Regions from separate parts of the Burkholderia sp. MR1-5-21 genome, predicted to be linked through region 2. Evidence: riboswitches for the same ligand, from Rfam matches in the RefSeq annotation. Region 2 holds a riboswitch; the other holds the start of a gene.
What was found. A riboswitch is a leader RNA that binds a small molecule or an ion and turns the genes downstream of it on or off. The one in region 2 is predicted to bind thiamine pyrophosphate.
Positions count from the first base shown of each region.

Region 1: it holds a riboswitch for thiamine pyrophosphate, as region 2 does, so the genes downstream of both, thiC (phosphomethylpyrimidine synthase ThiC) here and ACV229_RS28155 (FAD-dependent oxidoreductase) in region 2, are expected to answer to the same signal.

Region 1 covers NZ_JBSAXD010000014.1:174,360-181,268, reverse strand. Annotated here, with positions in the region: gene ACV229_RS20540 (methyl-accepting chemotaxis protein) at 1-32, shown strand, start outside; gene ACV229_RS20535 (molybdopterin-dependent oxidoreductase) at 63-851, opposite strand; gene ACV229_RS20530 (cytochrome b/b6 domain-containing protein) at 863-1,495, opposite strand; gene ACV229_RS20525 (pentapeptide MXKDX repeat protein) at 1,649-1,930, opposite strand; TPP riboswitch at 2,240-2,356, shown strand; gene thiC (phosphomethylpyrimidine synthase ThiC) at 2,478-4,409, shown strand; gene ACV229_RS20515 (glycine zipper 2TM domain-containing protein) at 4,642-4,854, shown strand; gene ACV229_RS20510 (hypothetical protein) at 5,115-5,384, shown strand; gene ACV229_RS20505 (DMT family transporter) at 5,582-6,508, shown strand; gene ACV229_RS20500 (EAL domain-containing protein) at 6,827-6,909, shown strand, end outside.
Region 2 covers NZ_JBSAXD010000024.1:53,939-60,847, reverse strand. Annotated here, with positions in the region: gene ACV229_RS28170 (alanine/glycine:cation symporter family protein) at 1-74, shown strand, start outside; gene thpR (RNA 2',3'-cyclic phosphodiesterase) at 77-661, shown strand; gene ACV229_RS28160 (ABC transporter ATP-binding protein/permease) at 758-2,518, opposite strand; TPP riboswitch at 2,818-2,940, shown strand; gene ACV229_RS28155 (FAD-dependent oxidoreductase) at 3,155-4,291, shown strand; gene thiS (sulfur carrier protein ThiS) at 4,327-4,524, shown strand; gene ACV229_RS28145 (thiazole synthase) at 4,564-5,379, shown strand; gene thiE (thiamine phosphate synthase) at 5,376-6,506, shown strand; gene ACV229_RS28135 (ABC transporter ATP-binding protein) at 6,609-6,909, shown strand, end outside.

The sequences.
Region 1 (6,909 bases), on a different contig from region 2:
CATCGGGCCGCGATGACTGGGAAGCGTTCTGATCGCGCGCAAGCGGCCCGCGTGCGGGCCGCTTACGACCCGCCGAACCAGTTGTAGCCCTGGTCGACCCAATACCCGCCCGGATACGTGTTGGTCACGAAAATCTCCATGATGTGCTTCGGGTTCTTGTAGCCGAGCTTGGTCGGCATCCGCAGCTTCATCGGGAAGCCGAATTCCGCCGGCAGCCGTTGCCCGTCATACTCGAAGGTCAGCAGCGTCTGCGGATGCAGCGCGGTCGGCATGTCGATGCTCTCGTAGTAATCGTCCGCGCATTTGAAGCCGACGTACTTCGCGCTCGTATCGGCACCGACGCGCTGCAGGAACGCGCCGAACGGCGTGCCGCCCCAGCGACCGATCGCGCTCCACCCTTCGACGCAGATATGCCGCGTGATCTGCTCCGCATGCGGCAGCGCGTACAGTTCGTCGAGCGTCCACACGCGCTTGCCGGTCACGAGGCCGGACAGCGCGAGCCTGTACGTCGACGCATCGACATGCGGCACCTCGTCGATCGCGTAGAAAGCGTTGAACGGGAAAGGACGCGTCAGGTCGGCTTCCGTGTAGGTCGGCGCGAGACGCTGCGGGCTGAACAGCCATGCCTGCACGCGGTCGTTCATCCGCGACACCTTTTCGAGAAACGCATTGACCGATGCGTCGTCCTGCAGCGTGCAGCCGGTCAGCATCGTCAGGCCGCCGAGCGTCAGGAGGCGCCGGTTGAACAGCCGCCGCGACGGCATCTCGAGCTCGCGCCGCACATCGAGCGCGAGCGACTGCCGGTCGAGCGTCCAGCGCTGGCGCACGCGCCGGTCTTCGGGTTCGGACATGATGATCTCCTCTAGCGCCCGCGCAGCATCGCGAGCAGCGAGCGCGGCACCAGCAACGCCATCGCGACATGCACGACGAAGAACGCGACGAGCACCGACATCGCCCAGAAATGCACGACGCGCGCGTTGTCGTAACCGCCGAGCAGCGTGCGCAGCAGCGGAAACTGCACCGATTTCCAGATCACGAGACCGGACAGCACGAGCACGACGAGATCAGCGATCGCCGTCAGGTACGCGGCGCGCTGCACCGCGTTGTAGACGCTCAGGTCATCGTGCGCGAGCTTGCCGCGCAGCGCCGCTGCCAAGTCGCGCAGCACCGCCAGCGGCGTGACCGGAAGGAATTTGCGCGTGATGCGTCCGGTCGCGATCGCCATCGTCAGGTAGAAAAGGCCGTTGCCCGCGAGCAGCCACATCCCCGCGAAATGCCATTGCAGCGCGCCGCCGAGCCAGCCGCCCAGCGTGATGCCGTGCGGGAACATGAACGGCGGATAGATCGGCGACGCATCGTAGATGCGCCAGCCGGACAGCACCATCACGATCGCCGCGAGCGCGTTGAGCCAGTGGCTCACGCGCACCCACAGCGGATGGATCGTTTGCACGGGCGGCCTGGCGGCCGCGTGCTCGGGAACAGGAACGGCGGGCATCACGCACCTCCTCGATTGTGTCGGCTAACCGCACGACGGCAGGCCGACCGCCTGCACGACGTCCGGGAAGCGCGCGGCGTGCGGCACCGGTACCCGGCCGGCGGCGGATGCGCCGGCGGCCGGTCGCTCCCGGCACGCGCGCGGACGATGCGTTCAGTACGACATCTTGTTCGACTTGTCGTCGTTCATCGGCTTGCCCATCGAATCGTGCGACATCGCGCCTTTCTTCTTCGTGTCGTGCTTCGCCATGGCACCTTTCTTCATCCCGCTGTCCTTGGCCATCTCGTCGTGGCCCATCGCGTCCTTCGACATCGGCGCTTGGTCCTTCGACATCGACGACTGATCCTTCGACATCGCATCGTTCTGTGCGTAGGCGCCCGTGGCTGCAAAGGCGAAACCGGCGAGACAGGCGGCGATCAATACGTTCTTCTTCATGACATCACTCCTTCAGGGTGGGTTTGAGGAGTCGAATAGTCGGACGAGGCCACGTGAAATGACAGCCCCGTCACAAAACATTTTAGTTTTCGCGGCGGATGATCGCGACCGGCTCGGCCGCTCGCCGCTGCGTTCCCGGGCAAGCCTCGACGCCTCCGGGTTTTCCCCGCCGTTTCCGCCTGAAACACCCGCCCGACGTTCTCCCGGCCAACCCGCCCGCACGCACGTCGCCATCGCACGCGCACGCCGAGGCACACGCCTGATCTGCCCCCGGTTGAAACCGCCGCAAAGCCGGTGTATTGTGTGCGCTTGCTAACGCGGGGGTCCTGCAATGCGTTCGGTCAATAAACCGGCATTGCGGGTGAGAAATACCCTTTGAACCTGATCTGGGTAATGCCAGCGCAGGGAAGCGTACGGGCTTCGCCGCCATCCTTCTGACGAAACCCGCCGCCTCACGAACCTCGTCTCCTGCTTAGCTCGAGCCCCACATTCGCCATGGGACCCGAGTCATCGCCACGCACCGACTCGGGCCGATACAGGAGATTGCATGAACGCCAATCCGAAGTTTCTGTCCGCCGACGCCCACGTCGACGCCGCGGCCGTCGCGCCGCTGCCGAATTCGCGCAAGATCTACGTGACGGGCTCGCAGCCCGACATCCGCGTGCCGATGCGCGAGATCACGCAGTCCGACACGCCGACCGGCTTCGGTGGCGAAAAGAATCCGCCGATCTACGTGTACGACACGTCGGGCCCGTACACCGACCCGGACGCGAAGATCGACATCCGTGCGGGCCTGCCGGCCCTGCGCCAGCGCTGGATCGAAGCGCGCGGCGACACCGAGACGCTGTCGGGCCTCACGAGCGACTACGGCCGCGAGCGCGCGGCCGACCCGGCCACGGCCGACCTGCGCTTCCCGGGCCTGCACCGCCACCCGCGCCGCGCGCAGGCAGGCAAGAACGTCACGCAGATGCACTATGCGCGCCAGGGCATCATCACGCCGGAGATGGAATACATCGCGATCCGCGAGAACCAGCGCCGCGCCGAGTACCTCGAGAGCCTGAAGGCGAGCGGCCCGAACGGCGCGAAGCTCGCCGCGATGATGGGCCGCCAGCACGCGGGCCAGGCATTCGGCGCCGCCGCGTTCGGCCCGAACGCGCTGACCGAGATCACGCCGGAATTCGTGCGCTCGGAAGTGGCGTGCGGCCGCGCGATCATCCCCGCCAACATCAACCACCCGGAATCGGAGCCGATGATCATCGGCCGCAACTTCCTCGTGAAGATCAACGCGAACATCGGCAACTCCGCCGTCACGTCGTCGATCGGCGAGGAAGTCGACAAGATGACGTGGGCGATCCGCTGGGGCGGCGACACGGTGATGGACCTGTCGACCGGCAAGCACATCCATGAAACGCGCGAGTGGATCATCCGCAACAGCCCGGTGCCGATCGGCACGGTGCCGATTTACCAGGCGCTCGAGAAGGTCAACGGCAAGGCCGAGGACCTGACCTGGGAAATCTTCCGCGACACGCTGATCGAACAGGCCGAGCAAGGCGTCGACTACTTCACGATCCATGCGGGCGTGCGCCTGCAGTACGTGCCGCTCACCGCGAACCGGATGACGGGCATCGTGTCGCGCGGCGGCTCGATCATGGCGAAGTGGTGCCTCGCGCATCACAAGGAAAGCTTCCTGTACGAACACTTCGAAGAGATCTGCGAGATCATGAAGGCGTACGACGTGAGCTTCTCGCTCGGCGACGGCCTGCGCCCCGGCTCGATCTACGACGCGAACGACGAAGCGCAGCTCGGCGAGCTGAAGACGCTCGGCGAGCTCACCCAGATCGCGTGGAAGCACGACGTGCAGGTGATGATCGAAGGCCCGGGCCACGTGCCGATGCAGCTGATCAAGGAAAACATGGATCTGCAGCTCGACTGGTGCAAGGAAGCGCCGTTCTACACGCTCGGGCCGCTGACGACCGACATCGCACCGGGCTACGACCACATCACGTCGGGCATCGGCGCCGCGATGATCGGCTGGTTCGGCACCGCGATGCTGTGCTACGTGACGCCGAAGGAGCACCTCGGCCTGCCGAACAAGGACGACGTGAAGGAAGGCATCATCACGTACAAGCTCGCCGCGCACGCAGCCGACCTCGCGAAGGGCCACCCGGGCGCGCAGGTGCGCGACAACGCGCTGTCGAAGGCGCGCTTCGAGTTCCGCTGGGAAGACCAGTTCAACCTCGGCCTCGATCCGGACAAGGCGCGCGAATTCCACGACGAGACGCTGCCGAAGGATTCGGCGAAGGTCGCGCACTTCTGCTCGATGTGCGGCCCGCACTTCTGCTCGATGAAGATCACGCAGGACGTGCGCGAGTTTGCGGCGCAGCAAGGCGTGTCCGAAACCGAGGCGCTGAAGAAGGGCATGGAGGTCAAGGCCGTCGAGTTCGTGAAGACCGGCGCCGAGATCTATCACCGCCAGTAAGCATCACCGGCAATAAGCGCCGGATCGCTCCGCGATGCACGAAGCCCGCTTTCGAGCGGGCTTTTTTTCTGCCTGCCGCGTGCCCGCGAGCGCACGGGAAACAAATGATTACGAAAGCACGAACGCTCTAACAAGTCCTTACAGCAGCCGCGAGGGGTGGCGCGTAGATTGGGTTCATGCGCGGCCACCGATCGGTCGTGCGTCCTCCGTTCACAACATCAAGGACAAGATCATGAACACGATCCGACGTATCGGGATGTGCACGCTGCTCGTCGCGACGCTGGCCAGCCTGTCGGCGTGCGATTCGATGACTGCGCGCCAACGCAACACGGCGATCGGCGCGGGCGTCGGCGGCGTCGCCGGCGCGGCGATCGGCGGCAATGCGCTGTCGACCATCGGCGGCGCAGCCGTCGGCGGCATCATCGGCAACCAGGTCGGCAAATAAGCCGGCCGCCCCCGTGCGGGGCGCAGCCTGACTCTGACAGACGGCGTTTTCCGCATGCGGAGAGCGCCGTTTTTGCGTGCTCGCCGGGGGGCTTGCGACGCGCCGCGGGCCATGCCGCTCGCGGCATGTCGTTTCGGGAATCCGGATGCGGTACCCGTAGCGGTACCCGAAATGATCCGTTACCGTTTTGCACATCGTGTCACGACAGCGCGGCGTAAGCTTAAGAATCGGCTCACCGCCCACCTTGCCGGGGAGACATCATGAACAGAACACTCGTCGCGGCGGCCCTCGCATGCGCGACGCTTGCCGGCTGCTATTACCCGTACGGCTACTATCCGTCCGACTATTACGCCGCCGCGCCCGTTCCGGCGGCGCCGGCATACGTGGCGCCAGCCCCCTATTACTATCCGGCCTATCCGACCTATCCGGCACCCGCCTACTATGCGCCGGCCTGGGGCGGCTGGTGGGGCCCGTCTGTGTCGCTCAATTTCGGTTTCGGCGGCCACGGCGGCGGCTGGCATCATCACTGATCGCTGTCACCGTCGCAACGTCGCCCAGCCAGACCAGCCGTCGCCGATGGCCCCCGACATCGCCGGCAGCAAGCGGTTCTGCCGCTTCTTACCGCTTCTTACCGTTTCTTGCCGTTTCATCCGATCGTGAAACGTCGGCCGGTTAACGCAGTGTAAGATTCAGCGCATCCCCTCCCCGGCCCTCCGGCCCACGATCGATGTCACCGAAAAACGCTTCCCTGCTGACCGTGCTCGCTGCCCTGTGGGGTGCGTCGTTCCTGTTCATCCGCATCGGCGTCGCCGAGTTCGGCGTTGCGCCGCTGATGGCGCTGCGCGTCGGCATCGGCGCGCTGTTCCTGACCGGTCTCGCGCTCACCCGTTTCAAACCTGCCGATCTCGGCACGCAACTGCGCCGTCATGCGTGGCCGCTGTTCGTCGTCGGCGTGCTCAATTCCGGGGCGCCGTTCTGCCTGTTCGCGTTCGCCGAGCTGACGCTGTCGGCCGGCGTGACGTCGGTGATCAACGCGACGACGCCGCTGTGGGGCGCGCTCGTCGCGTACCTGTGGCTGAAGGACAAGCTGTCGCTGCCGCGTGCGCTCGGTCTCGTGATCGGCTTCGCGGGCGTGCTGACGCTTGTCTGGGACCAGATCGCGAGCGCGCCCGGCGGCACGGGCGCCGGCGCGACCGCGCTCGCCGCCGCCGCGGCGCTCGGCGCGACGCTGCTGTACGGGATCGCAGCCAACTACACGAAGCGCAAGCTGACCGGCGTCGACCCGCTCGTCAACGCGACCGGCAGCATGATCGGCTCGACCGTGCTGCTGCTGCCGTTCGCGATCGCGACGTGGCCTGCGGCGCCGATCAGCGCGCACGCCTGGGGCTCGGTGCTCGCGCTGGGCATCGCGTGCACGGGGATCGCGTATTTCATCTTCTTCTACCTGATCGCCCACATCGGACCCGCGCGCGCGATCACCGTGACGTTCGTGATTCCGGTGTTCGGCCTGTTGTGGGGCGCGCTGTTCCTGAGCGAGCACGTGTCGGCCGTGATGATCGAAGGCTGCGCGATCGTGCTCGTCGGCACTGCGCTCGCGACGGGCGTGATCAAGCGGATTCCGGGCATGCGGCCGCGCGGCGGCAAAGCAGCCTGACGGCGTCGGCGGACGCCGGCTTCGCGTGCCGCCCGCCTGTTCGTGAACCGGACGCGCCCGATTGGGCGCGTTTTTGCGTCTGCGCGATGTCGATCCACGTTGACGTCGATGCACGCCCGGCGCCTGGTTCAGGCTGTACGCGGAGCGAGTGTGGAGTTACCCTGATACGCGATCCACCGGGATCTCGCTACACTCGAAACAAATATCCGCAGGAGGCGGTCAAGATGGGCCACGTTTTTCCGCGCCTGCCTGCGCGTGCGGCCGCCGCTGCGACGCACCGCGACGCCGCGTTGCCGTCCGTCTGCGAGCGCTGCTGACATGTCGCAGACTCTCGACCTTTCGCTCGAATCCCTGCTCGAACGCCTGACGCCCACGCCGGCCGGCTGGCTCGCCGACTTTCG
Region 2 (6,909 bases):
AGCACGGCCCGCTGCCGCAGCGTCCGGCGGCGGCGCTCGAAACCGGGGCCGCGCCCGGCGTCGCGGTGCGCTGACCATGGACGCGGACCGGCTCCGTGCATTCGTCGCACTGATGCCCGATGCGGCATCACGCGACGCGTTGCACGCGTTGCCGGTCACGCGCGGCGCGCGCCACACGCAGCCCGCGCAGCTTCACGTGACGCTCGCGTTTCTCGGCGCGATCGAGCGCGGCGCATGCGATGCGCTGGCCGTGCGGCTACCCGTGCTGGCGGCCGCGCATGCGTTGCCGCTGCAGCAGGTCGAGCGGCTCGCGTGGTGGCCAAGCCTGCCGAAGGCGCGCCTGATCGTCGCGGAACTGGGCGCGGAACCGGCGCTGATCGCGCTGAACGACGCGCTCGTCGCGGCGTTGCAGGACATCGGGATGCCGACCGATCGCCGGCCGTTCCGGCCGCACGTGACGCTCGCGCGACTGCCGCACTACGCGGTCGGCCAGCCGGCGCACGGCGGCGCGTTGCACGCGCCGGTCGCGCTGCGTTTCGATGCGCTCACGCTGTTCGAGAGCCATTTGTCGCACGACGGGGTGTCGCACCGGCCGATCGTGTCGGCGTCGATTGCGCTGGAGGAGACGGGAGGAGGGGAGCCGGGGCCGGCGCAAGCGTGAACGGGCCCGGTGGCCAGCGCAAACCCGCGAACGGGGTGCGCCGGTGCGGACGGCGGCCGGGACGCTCGACGCGCTCCGGCCGCCGATTCGCAGGCGTTACGCGGCGACCCTGTCGTTGTCGCTCACGCGCTCGACGTTGATCGTGCCGCCGTGGTACACAGCGAGCGCTTCGCGATGCGCGATGCTGACGATCGCGGCCTGCGGCAGGCGCTCGTTGAACAGGTGATAGAGGCGCGCTTCGTTGTCCGCGTCGAGCGCGCTCGTCGCTTCGTCGAGGAACAGGAAGTCGGGCTTGTGCAGCAGCACGCGTGCGCCGGCGAGACGCTGCTGTTCGCCCGGCGACAGCACGCGGGTCCAGTGCGCGGTCTCGCCGAGCCGGTCCGCGTAGTCCTCGAGCCGGCACGCACGCAGCGCGTCGCGGCACGCGTCGTCGCTGAACGTGTCGGCGGTGGCAGGGTAGGTGAGCGCGGCCTTCAGCGTGCCGATCGGCAGATAGCTCGTCTGCGGCACGAACATCATCCGCGCGCCGACCGGCGCGTCGATCGCGCCGTCGCCGAACGGCCACAGGCCTGCGAGCGCACGCATGAACGTGCTCTTGCCCGAACCCGACTTGCCGATCACGAGCCAGCGCGAACCGGGCTCGATCGTGACGGTGCCGATGTCCGCGAGCGCATTGCCGTTCGGCAGCGCGAGCTTCAGCGACGACGTCGACAGCTGCTCGGAATCGACGTAATGCAGGTTGATGCCGCCGTGCTCGGTGGCGGGCGACACGCTTTCCTTCAGGTGCGACGCGCCCATCACGCGCTTGAATTCGCGCAGACGGTTGACCGTCGCGCGCCATTCGACGAGGGTGCTGTAACTGTTGATGAACCAGGAGAACGAGTCGCTGACGGTGTTGAACGCGGACGAGATCTGCATCAGCACGCCGAACGAGAACGCCCCCGCGAAGTAGCGTGGTGCGGCGACGACGAGCGGGAAGATGATCGCGATCTGGCCGTAGAAGCTCAGCACGAACGTGAGCCGCTTCGTGTACTTCATCACGCGCCACCAGTTGTCGCGGATCCGCATGAACAGGTTGTGCGCGTTGCCGTTTTCGGTGTTCTCGCCGTCGTAGAACGCGATCTGCTCGGCGTTCTCGCGCACGCGGATCAGCCCGAAGCGGAAATCCGCCTCGACGCGCTGCTGCTGATAGTTGATCGACACGAGCGGATGGCCGACCTTCTGGATGATCAGCGAGCCGACCACCGCGTACAGCGCGGCCGCCCACACCATGTAGCCGGGGATCGCGATCGGCGTGCCGCCGAGCGTGAACGTCAGCGCGCCCGCGAGCGACCACAGGATCGTGATGAACGACACGAGCGTGACGACCGTCGACAGCAGGTCGAGCGACAGCGACAGCGTGGTCGTCGCGAACGACTGCAGGTCGTCGGTGATCCGCTGGTCGGGGTTGTCGGCGAGGCGATCGCGTTCGATCCGGTAGAACGCGCGGTCGCCGAGCCACTGGCCGAGAAAGCGCTCGGTGAGCCACTGGCGCCAGCGGAAGCCGAGCATCTGCCGCAGGTAGCGGCCGTACACGGCGAGGATGATGAAGCCGAACGCGAGCGCCGAGAACTGCATCAGCAGGTTCGGGAAATCGTGGACGTCCTTCGATTGCAGCGCGTTGTAGAACTCCGCATTCCACTTGTTGAGCCGCACGTTGATCCAGACGACGCAGAGGTTGATCGCGATGATCGTCGCGAGCAGTCCCCATGCGATCTTCCACTCGGACGAGACCCAGTAGGGCTTGATGAGGCTCCACGCGGATACCGGGCGCTCGTCCTGCGGCATGTCGTGGGCGGTGTGGGTCGATTGGGTCATGTGCTTCCTGATGAGTAGCCGGCGCGCGCCGGGTGGGGCAGGGCGCGCGCCGCGAAACGGCATGCCGGGAAAAGTGCCGCCTGGGTGCCGGCTGGCGCGGGTGTTCCGGATGGTGACCCGCGCATCTTAAACGGCCCTTAATGTTCCTGGACGGTCCTTCACGGCCGGCGGTGACACGGCCGCCGGCGTGCGATTGCGCGCCGGCCTGCGGGCATTGTGCCAGACCGGCGCGCGGCATCGGTGAAATTGCCGACCGGGGACAGTTTGCGGCGCTTTCCGCTTTTATGGTCTAATGGCCGTCGACGAAACAGGGGTGCTTCGTGCGCGGCCGGCAGAAGGTTCGGGCGGCGCGGCGAGGCTGAGAGAGACCCTTTGCACCCGATCCGGGTAATACCGGCGCGGGAAGTTTCCGATCCCGCCGGGCCGTGCTGGCTGCCTCCCCATTGCCAGCGCCCTGTCCCGCCCGGCCGGCCTTTGCTGCCGGTTTCGTCCTTTTGGGTACGCGCATTGCGCGTTACGGAAGGATGCGATGACCGTTCAATCTTCAGTCTTTTGTTTCGCCCCGCGTGCATTCGCACGGGCTCGCGCACGTGCGTCCGCACGTCACGCACGCGTGTTCCGCGAGGAGGGCGCGCGATGACCGCCATGAACTCACGGCCGGATTTCGCGGTGCTGGGCGGCGGCCTCGTCGGCCGCCTGATCGCATGGCGGCTCGCCGGCGACGGGCACCGCGTCGCGCTGTACGAGCGCGGCGGCCCCGATGGCGAGCAGTCGGCCGCCTGGATCGCGGCCGCGATGCTCGCGCCGCTCGCCGAGGCGGCCAGCGCCGAGCTGCTGATCACCGAGCTGGGCGCCGCGTCGCTCGCGCGGTGGCCGCAGTGGCTCGCCGAGCTGCCCGAACCGGTGTTCTTCCAGCATCACGGCACGCTGGTCGTCTGGCATCACGCGGATCGCGCCGAGGCGCCGCTGTTCGAGCGACGCGTGCGCGCGAACGCGCCGGCCGAGTTGCTCGACGGCGGCTTCGTCACGCTCGCGGGCGCGCAGGTCGATGCGGCCGAACCCGCGCTGGCGGGCCGCTTCGCGCGCGGGCTGCTGCTGCCGCGCGAAGGCCAGCTCGACAATCGCCAGGCGCTGCGCGCGCTTGCCGCGGGCCTCGCCGAGCGCGGCGTCGACACGCACTGGCACGTCGCGATCGACGCGCACAACCGGCCCGACGCACACTTCACGATCGACTGCCGCGGGCTCGGCGCGAAGCCGGTGCTGCCCGCGCTGCGCGGCATCCGCGGCGAGGTCGCGCGCGTGCACGCGCCCGGCATCGGCCTGACGCGGCCCGTGCGGCTGCTGCATCCGCGCTATCCGCTGTACATCGCGCCGAAGCAGGACGACCTGTACGTGATCGGCGCGACCGAAGTGGAGGGCGAGGACATGTCGCCCGTCAGCGTGCGTTCCGCGCTCGAGCTGCTGAGCGCCGCGTTCTCCGTGCATCCGGCGTTCGGCGAGGCGCGCATCCTCGAGCTGAATTCGCAGTGCCGGCCGACGCTGCCCGATCATCGTCCGGCGGTGATCTGGGACGGCGCGGCGACGCTTGCGGTCAACGGCCTGTACCGGCACGGCTTCATGATCGCGCCGGAAGTCGCGCATGCCGCGGTCGCGCTTGCCGAGGCCGCGCTCACCGGCACGCTCGGCGGCACGGATGCGTTCGCCGCGTGGCGCGGCGCGGCGCGCTGGCCGGATCTCCTTCATCACCGAGACGACGCGCGCCAGCCGGCCTGACGCGCGCCGCCTTCCCGAATTCGACGAAGCACGCCATGGATATCCAGATCAATCAACAGATGCTGACGCTGCCCGACGGCGCGACGGTTGCCGATGCGCTGAGCGCGTTCGGCGCGCGTCCGCCGTACGCGGTGGCGCTGAACGGCACGTTCGTCGCGCGCACGCAGCATGCGGCGCGCGCGCTCGCGGCGGGCGACAAGCTCGACGTCGTGCACCCCGTCGCGGGCGGCTGAGCGCCGCCGGTTCGTCCCCGCTCTTTCCAGGAACACGAGATGACGTCCCTCACTTCCGCCGATGCGCTGACGCTGTACGGCGAAACCTTTGCAAGCCGCGTGCTGCTCGGCACGTCGCGCTATCCGTCGCTGCAATCGCTGTCCGACTCGATCGCCGCCGCGCGGCCCGGGATGGTGACGGTCGCGCTGCGCCGCCAGATGTCGGGCGGCACCGCCGAGGCCGGCTTCTTCGACCTGCTCAAGCGCCACGCGGTGCCGCTCCTGCCGAACACGGCGGGCTGCCAGACCGTCGCCGAGGCGCTCACGACCGCGCACATGGCGCGCGAGGTGTTCGAGACCGACTGGATCAAGCTCGAGCTGATCGGCGACGACTACACGCTGCAGCCCGACCCGGTCGGCCTGATCGAGGCCGCCGCGCAGCTCGTCAAGGACGGCTTCAAGGTGCTGCCGTACTGCACCGAGGATCTCGTGATCGGCCGGCGCCTGCTCGACGTGGGCTGCGAGGCGCTGATGCCGTGGGGCGCGCCGATCGGCACCGGCAAGGGCGTCGTGAACCCGTACGGGCTGCGCGTGCTGCGCGAGCGGCTGCCGGACGTGCCGTTGATCGTCGACGCGGGGCTCGGCGTGCCGTCGCACGCGTGCCAGGTGATGGAGTGGGGCTTCGACGGCGTGCTGCTGAACACCGCGGTGTCGCAGGCGACCCATCCGGAGATCATGGCGCGCGCGTTCGCGCAGGGCGTCGACGCCGGCCGCGCGGCGTATCTCGCGGGGCCGATGGACGCGCGCGAAACCGCGCACGCGAGCACGCCCGTCGTCGGCATGCCGTTCTGGCACCAGGACGGGGGCTGCGCGTGAGCGCGGGGTTCGCCGCCGCATTCTGGCCGCCGGCCGACGAGCTCGCGGAAGCGGCCGAACGGATCCGCGCGCGGCTCGGCGACTGGCCGCGCGGCCCGGCAAGCTGGCGCCTGTGCGTCGCGCCGCCCGCCACGCTCGCCGACGGCGACGTGCTGATCGCGACGGCGGGCGACCACGCGGCGCGTGCGCTTGCATCGGCCGCGTCGCGGCCGGCGTCGCCCGACGTCGCGGTGATCGAGTACGGCGAACGCAGCGCGGTGCTGCATCGCGCGGGCGAGCGTCATGCGCTCGACGCCGCGCATCCGCTCGGGGACGACTGGATCCCCGCGCTGGCCGCGTTCGTCGATTGCGGCTTCGCGCCGCTCGATGCGCTGGTGCTCGCGCTCGCGTGGCGCGACGGCGACGAGACGGTGACCGATACCGTGACCGAGAGGCGCGCGGCCGACGCGTGGCCGGTCGACGCCGCGCGGTTCCCGCGCATCGCGGGGCTGCCGGCCGCGCCCGAGCCGGCGTTCCCGCCGTGTCCGGCGCAACTGGGGCTGTATCCGGTCGTGCCGAGCGCGGAATGGGTCGAACGGGTGCTCGACTGCGGTGTCCTCACCGTGCAGCTGCGCGTGAAAGACGCTGCGCCGGACGTGCTGCGTGCCGAAATCGGGCGTGCGGTCGCGGCAGGGCGCCGCCATCCGGATGCGCGCGTGTTCATCAACGATCACTGGCAGATCGCTGCAGATGCCGGTGCATACGGTGTACATCTGGGCCAGGAGGACCTCGAGACGGCCGATCTCGCCGCGATCGCGCGCGCGGGACTGCGGCTCGGACTGTCGAGCCACGGCTATTACGAAATGTTGCGCGCGCTGCACGTGCGTCCGAGCTATCTCGCGCTCGGGCCCGTATTTGCGACCCGGACCAAGGCGGTGGCCGCGCCGCCGCAGGGGCTTGCCCGGATCGCCCGCTACGCGGCCTTCGCGGGTGCGCAGGCGCCGCTCGTCGCGATCGGCGGGGTGGCGCAGGACACGCTGCCGGCCGTGCTCGCGACAGGCGTCGGCAGCGTCGCGGTGGTCAGCGCGGTGACGGGCGCGGACGACTATCGGGCTGCGCTTATTGCGTTGCAGCAAAATTTCGCCTGATAATTTGACAATGGTTGACCGGAGGGCCGCAGGCAGCGTCACGACATGATTCCAATGCAGGCCCTATAATTCGGCGTTCTGCGTAAAAGGACTGTCAGCTCCGTGAGCCCCTCCCCCACCGAGACACTGCTGGAACTCCGCGACGTCGATTTCGGTTACGGCGATCGCCTCGTGCTGTCGAACCTGAACCTGCGCTTCGCGCGCGGCCAGGTCGTCGCGGTCATGGGCGGCTCGGGCTGTGGCAAGACCACCGTGCTGCGCCTGATCGGCGGGCTCGTGCGGGCGCGCCGCGGCCAGGTGCTGTTCGACGGCGCGGACGTCGGCGCGCAGACGCGCGACGGCCTGTACGCGCTGCGCCGCAAAATGGGCATGCTGTTCCAGTTCGGCGCGCTCTTCACCGACA